2 regions of the Sinorhizobium sp. NFACC03 genome follow, and region 1 is predicted to be linked to the other one. Evidence: predicted binding sites of a transcription regulator. Region 1 holds the regulator's gene; the other holds the start of a gene.

Evidence for each region. The regulator HrcA, encoded in region 1, represses chaperone genes, less so after heat shock. The targets are predictions, from matches to a motif close to GTTAGCACTCNCNNNNNGNGAGTGCTAAC.
Region 2: a site for HrcA is predicted at 1,754-1,782, ahead of groES (co-chaperone GroES). Genes of this name have one in related genera too.

Annotation. Positions count from the first base shown of each region.
Region 1 is NZ_FMXF01000015.1:92,171-95,580, forward strand. It holds gene BLU35_RS19300 (VOC family protein) at 1-221, opposite strand, end outside; gene rph (ribonuclease PH) at 236-955, opposite strand; gene hrcA (heat-inducible transcriptional repressor HrcA) at 1,116-2,195, shown strand; gene grpE (nucleotide exchange factor GrpE) at 2,461-3,078, shown strand; gene BLU35_RS19320 (D-arabinono-1,4-lactone oxidase) at 3,158-3,410, opposite strand, start outside.
Region 2 is NZ_FMXF01000001.1:409,720-413,129, forward strand. It holds gene groL (chaperonin GroEL) at 1-1,336, opposite strand, end outside; gene groES (co-chaperone GroES) at 1,399-1,695, opposite strand; gene BLU35_RS02020 (TIGR01459 family HAD-type hydrolase) at 2,130-2,978, shown strand; gene BLU35_RS02025 (bifunctional riboflavin kinase/FAD synthetase) at 2,992-3,410, shown strand, end outside.

The DNA.
Region 1 (3,410 bases):
TGCGGTGGCACCGGCAGGGTGGCGTCCGGCGCTGGCGGTTTCACCGTCTCGGCCGGATTGAAGATCAAAAGCACGCCTTGGCCGCAGCGGAAGAACACGTGCCGGTTTCCAGCGCGGGTGATCTTCTCAAGGCCGAGAACGCCGCCGTAGAAGGCCTCGGCGGCATCGAGATCGGTCGCGTAGAGCGCAGTCTCGAGTACGCCTTCCAGTGCCGGGGCCATCTTTTCTCCTGTGGTCAGCCTGCAATCGCCTGCTTCTGCAGCGCGACCAGTTCGGCAATGCCGTTCTTTGCCAAGCCCATCAGGCTTGCAAATTCCTCTTCCGAGAACGGCTTGCCTTCGGCCGTGCCCTGGATTTCAACGATGCCGCCGGAGCCGGTCATGACGAAGTTGGCGTCGGTCTCGGCGGCGGAATCTTCGAGGTAATCGAGGTCGATCACGGACTGGTTGGCGAAGATGCCGCAGGAGATGGCGGCGACATGGTCCTTCAGGACCTTCTCGACCTTGACCATGTTGCGCGCTTCCATCCACTTCAGGCAATCGTAGAGAGCGATCCAGGCACCGGTGATCGAGGCCGTGCGCGTGCCGCCATCGGCCTGAATGACGTCGCAGTCGATCGAGATCTGGCGCTCGCCGAGCGCCGGAAGGTCGACGACGGCGCGCAGCGACCGGCCGATCAGGCGCTGGATTTCCTGGGTGCGGCCGCTCTGCTTGCCGTTTGCCGCCTCACGCTTCATGCGCTCGCCGGTGGCGCGCGGCAGCATGCCGTATTCCGCCGTCACCCAACCCTTGCCGCCGTTGCGCAGCCAGGCCGGAACCTTTTCCTCAAGGCTGGCGGTGCACAGCACGTGCGTGTCGCCGAACCGCACCAGACAGGAGCCTTCCGCGTGCTTGGAAAAATTGCGCTCGAAAGAAACCTTGCGCATTTGGTCGGTTTTTCTGCCGGATGGCCGCATCGTCAACTCCTATCGTATCTCGTCAGCCTTCTAGAGCATGGCGCAGGCAAAGGGAACCGGTGGATAGCCGGGGGACCAGTCGATTTTTCCCTTTTGCCATCGGGCGGCAGGATCATTATATTCCGGGCACGGCAGGATGTGCCTGCGAGTGTGGAGTGACATGGTACTGCGCAATCCCGGAGCAAAGGAAATCGCAGCCGCGCTGGATGAGCGCTCGGGCGAAATTTTCCGTCGCATCGTGGAAACCTATCTGACGAGCGGCGAGCCGCTCGGCTCGCGCAATCTGTCGCGGCTCCTGCCGATGTCGCTCTCTCCCGCTTCCGTTCGCAATGTGATGAGCGATCTCGAAGATCTCGGTCTCATCTACTCGCCGCATGTCAGCGCTGGCCGTCTGCCCACCCAGACGGGGCTGCGCTTCTTCGTCGATGCCTTCATGCAGGTCGGCAATCTCTCGGTCGAGGACCGGGCGTCGATCGACCGTCAGGTGCGGCGCGATGATCATATGCAGCCGGTCGATGCGCTGCTGACCGAAGCCAGCCAGATGCTGTCAGGCATGTCACGCGGGGCCGGCCTCGTCATCACCGCCAAGGCCGATCCCGTACTGAAGCATGTCGAGTTCATTCGCCTGGCGCCGACCAAGGCGCTGGCCGTTCTCGTCGGCGAGCACGACCAGGTGGAAAACCGCATCATCGAACTACCCGCCGGGGTCACCAGCTCGCAGCTCACCGAAGCCGCGAATTTCCTTAACGCCCATCTTGCCGGCCAGACGATCGGAGAGGTGCGCACCCAGCTTGAAACGGTGAAGCAGACGGTGCGCGGCGAACTCGACGCGCTGTCGCAAGACCTCGTCGAGCGCGGTCTCGCCATCTGGTCGGGCAATGAAGGCGACGAGAAGCCGGCGCGGTTGATCGTGCGCGGCCGTGCCAACCTGCTCGAAGGGCTGGAGGGGGCCGAGGATATCGATCGGCTGCGCATGCTCTTCGACGACCTCGAAAAGAAGGACAGCCTGATCGAGCTGCTCGATCTTGCCGAGAGCGGTCCGGGCGTCCGGATCTTCATAGGCTCGGAAAACAAGCTCTTCTCGCTCTCCGGCTCCTCGCTGATCGTCGCGCCCTATCGCGATGGCGAGGATCGCATTGTCGGCGCGGTCGGCGTCATCGGACCGACGCGGCTCAACTACTCCCGCATCGTGCCGATGGTCGATTATACCGCGCAGCTGATGTCGCGGCTTTCCCGCTAAAGGCGGGCTTTTAGTCGCTACATGTCTCCTTAAATCGACCTCGATCAAGGACAAAGACATGCAGCAAATCAAAGTGTTACAGCAACCTTTGCGCGTCTGATCAGTCGCGCGGCGCTGTAGGAGCGCGATTGAACCCTTGATTTTTCGGCCCCAAACCTCGATATCGGCTTCAAATCCAGTCACAGGGCATTTTTGCTGACACGCAGGCTCGCGCTTGCGGCGTGGAAATGCGAAGGACGATAGAGACGACACTGCGGAGAACGTCATGACCGACGATACGAACAAGCACGGACCCGAGGCCACCGACGAGGTATTCGATGCCGCGCCCGATGCGGCCGACGCCGCTGAAGCTGCGCCGGTTGCCGAGCCCGATCCGTTGGAGCTCGCCAGGGCGGAGAGCGCCGAGCTGCGTGACAAGTACCTTCGACTTGCCGCCGAGATGGACAACCTGCGCCGCCGCACCGAACGCGACGTGAAGGATGCGAAGTCCTATTCCGTCGCCGGCTTCGCCCGCGACATGCTCGCCGTTTCGGATAACCTGCGCCGCGCCCTCGATGCCATTCCGGCAGAGGCCAGGGAAGCAGGCGAGGCTGGCCTCACCGCCCTGATCGAGGGCGTGGAAATGACCGAGCGCTCGATGCTTTCAGCGCTTGAGCGCCACGGCGTCAAGAAGCTTGAGCCGGAAGGCCAGAAGTTCGACCCGAACTTCCATCAGGCAATGTTCGAGATTCCCAATGCGGACGTGCCCAACAACACGGTGTTGCAGGTCGTTCAAGCCGGCTACGTGATCGGTGACCGTGTTCTGCGTCCGGCCATGGTCGGCGTCTCCAAGGGCGGACCGAAGGTCGTGGCCGGCGAAAACGGTGACGCACCGACTGCCTGATCCAACGGATCAGAGTCTAAAGAAACGCCGCGCGAAGTTCGCGCGGCGTTTTTGTTTTGAGCGGCGTCAGCCGCAAACGCTATCCGAAAAGCTGGTGCAGGTGATCGTTGAGGAAGCGGCCCTCCGGATCGACCTTGGCCCTCAGCGCCCGGAAATCGCCTGCACGGGGATAGAGCGCCGTCACATCCTCGGCGCCGAGGAAATGCAGCTTGCCCCAATGCGGCCGTGAGCCGTACTGCCGCAGGATCGTATCGACATCCCTCAGGTAGTCCCAATAATCGGTTCCCGGCTCGCCCGAGACCGAGAGCGTGATCGAGTCTTGCTCGAAGAAG
Region 2 (3,410 bases), on a different contig from region 1:
GAGCGCGACGAACGATGTTGATGCCGGCTTCCTGGTCGTCGTTGGCACCCTTGACGGTGATCTTGACGGAAGAACGCAGCAGGGCAACGCCGCCGCCCGGTACGATGCCTTCCTGAACAGCAGCGCGCGTCGCGTTGAGAGCGTCGTCGATGCGGTCCTTCTTTTCCTTCACTTCGACTTCCGTCGAGCCGCCAACGCGGATCACGGCAACGCCGCCAGCAAGCTTGGCAAGACGTTCCTGCAGCTTTTCGCGGTCGTAGTCGGAGGTGGTTTCTTCGATCTGGGCCTTGATCTGGGCAACGCGGCCTTCGATGTCGGCCTTCTGGCCGGCGCCGTCGACGATCGTCGTGTTTTCTTTGGAGATCGAAACCTTCTTCGCACGGCCGAGCATGTCGAGCGTGACGTTTTCGAGCTTGATGCCGAGGTCTTCGGAGATCACGGTGCCGCCCGTCAGGATGGCGATGTCTTCGAGCATGGCCTTGCGGCGATCGCCGAAGCCCGGAGCCTTGACGGCAGCGATCTTCAGGCCGCCACGCAGCTTGTTGACGACGAGCGTTGCAAGAGCTTCGCCTTCGACGTCTTCAGCGATGATCAGGAGCGGCTTGCCGGTCTGAACGACGGCTTCGAGAACCGGGAGCATGGCCTGGAGGTTCGAGAGCTTCTTCTCGTGGAGGAGAACGAAGACGTCGTCGAGGTCAGCGACCATCTTTTCCGGGTTGGTGACGAAGTAGGGGCTGAGGTAGCCGCGGTCGAACTGCATGCCTTCGACGACTTCGAGTTCGGTTTCGGCGGTCTTGGCTTCTTCAACCGTGATGACGCCTTCGTTGCCGACCTTCTGCATCGCTTCAGCAATGTCGAGGCCGATCTGACGCTCGCCGTTGGCCGAAATCGTGCCGACCTGTGCGACTTCTTCCGAGGTGTTGATCTTCTTGGCCTTGGCTTGGAGATCCTTGACGACTTCGGTGACAGCGAGGTCGATACCACGCTTCAGGTCCATCGGGTTCATGCCGGCAGCAACGGCCTTGGCGCCTTCGCGAACGATCGCCTGGGCAAGAACGGTTGCAGTCGTGGTGCCGTCGCCGGCGATGTCGTTGGTCTTCGAAGCAACTTCGCGGACCATCTGGGCGCCCATGTTTTCGAACTTGTCTTCGAGTTCGATTTCCTTGGCGACCGATACGCCGTCCTTGGTGATGCGCGGAGCGCCGAAGGACTTGTCGATGATGACGTTACGACCCTTCGGGCCGAGCGTGACCTTTACCGCGTCAGCGAGGATGTCGACGCCACGCAGCATCTTTTCGCGCGCGGTGCGGCCGAACTTGATTTCTTTTGCAGCCATTAGAGAAAACTCCCGGGCTCATTGCCCATTGGTTGTCATAAAAAGGGGTGGACGACGGCTGATCAGCCGATGATGCCCATGATGTCGGCTTCCTTCATGATCAGAAGGTCTTCGCCGTTGATCTTGACTTCGGTGCCCGACCACTTGCCGAACAGAACGCGGTCGCCAGCCTTGACGTCGAGAGCAACAACCTTGCCGCTTTCGTCACGGGCGCCCGAACCGACGGCGACGATTTCGCCTTCCTGCGGCTTTTCCTTGGCGGTGTCCGGAATGATGATACCGCCCTTGGTCTTCTCTTCAGACTCGACGCGGCGAACGACGACGCGGTCGTGCAGCGGGCGGAAGTTGGTGCTTGCCATTAGTCTAATCCCTCGATCAAATGACATTACGGATCGCTGATCGACCCGATGGATGGGTGTTAGCACTCTCATTTATCGAGTGCTAGCGATGCCGAGATAAGCCTGGGTATGGGGTGAGTCAAGGATCGGCGCCTAGATTTTTTGCCGGCGGCAGTAGCCTTGGGCGAGCGCAGCAGGCGAGGGCGTAGGCAGCCTAGCCCCATTCTTGGCGAAATGTAGGCGATCGCGTCGACGAATGGCATTGGCGGGATTTTGACGGTTGATAACCGCTACAAAGTGCTTTGGCGAAGCGGGCGGCATCGGCAATGCACTTTTCTTTGACGCCCGACACCGCCGGAATCCTTGGGAGGGGGCGCCTTTTTCGGGCGCCGAGACTTGTAATCTCCTGCCTTCCTTGCCATGCAAGCCGGAAACCGTGTTTGCAGGAAGCCAGAATGGCCGCAAGGATCAACAGTTTTCGGGAAATCGCTGCGCGCTACGACGTGGTGCTGTGCGATGTCTGGGGCGTTCTTCATAACGGCGTGCAGGCCTTTGCCTCCGCTTGCGAGGCGTTGGCCGAGGCGCGTGCCGCCGGCCTGACTGTGGTGCTGATCACCAACTCGCCGCGTCCGCATCCGGGTGTGAAGATCCAGATCCGCGGTCTCGGCGTGCCGGACGAAACCTACGACCGGATCGTGACCTCGGGCGATGTGACCCGCGCGCTGATCGCCGCCGCCGCCAAAAAGATCTTCTTCATCGGTGCCGAGCGCGACCTGCCGCTGCTCGAAGGCCTGGGAACGCAGATCGTTTCGTCGGAAGATGCTGAGACGGTCGTTTGTGCCGGCTTCTATGACGACGAAACCGAAACGCCGGAGCATTACCGCGCGACACTGACGGGGCTTGCCAAGCGCAAGATCCCGTTCATCTGTGCCAATCCGGATCTGGTGGTCGAGCGCGGCCACAGGCTGATCCCCTGTGCCGGCGCAATCGCCAAGCTCTATGAAGAGCTCGGTGGCGAGGCGCGCATTGCCGGCAAGCCCTATATCGCCATCTACCGTGCGGCGCTGACCGAGGCGAAGGCCGTTCGCGGCGCGCTTGACCTGTCGCGTGTCATCGCCGTTGGCGACGGCATGCCGACGGACGTCAAGGGTGCCCAGGATGCCGGCTTCGATCTGCTCTATATCAGTGCCGGTATCCACGCCCAGGAATACATGAACGAAAGCCGCACCGACGAGGCGAAGCTCGCCGCCTTCCTGAAGAAGGAAGGCGCGTCGCCGAAATATTGGATGCCGCGGCTCGCCTGACGGGAAGACGGAGATGACGGTTTTTCATCGCAACGAGACCCGTGATCCGCTTCCGCAGCATCTGCGCGGCGGCGTCGTCGCGATCGGTAACTTCGACGGCGTGCACCGTGGTCACCAGTCGGTGCTCAAACGGGCGCTGGAGGAGGCCAATGCGCGCGGTGTGCCGGCGCTCGTGCTGACCTTCGAGCCGCATCCGAGAACCGTGTTCCGTCCGGAAACCCCGGTCTTCCGACTGACGCCGGCACCGCTGAAGGCGCGCATTCTCGAAGGCATGGGTTTCGGCGCCGTCATCGAGTATCCGTTCGACCGCACCTTCTCGCAGCTTTCCGCATCGGATTTTATCCACCGTATCCTGCTCGAATGGCTGCACGCCTCGCATGTCGTCACCGGTTTCGATTTTCACTTCGGCAAGGGGCGCGAGGGCGGCCCCGC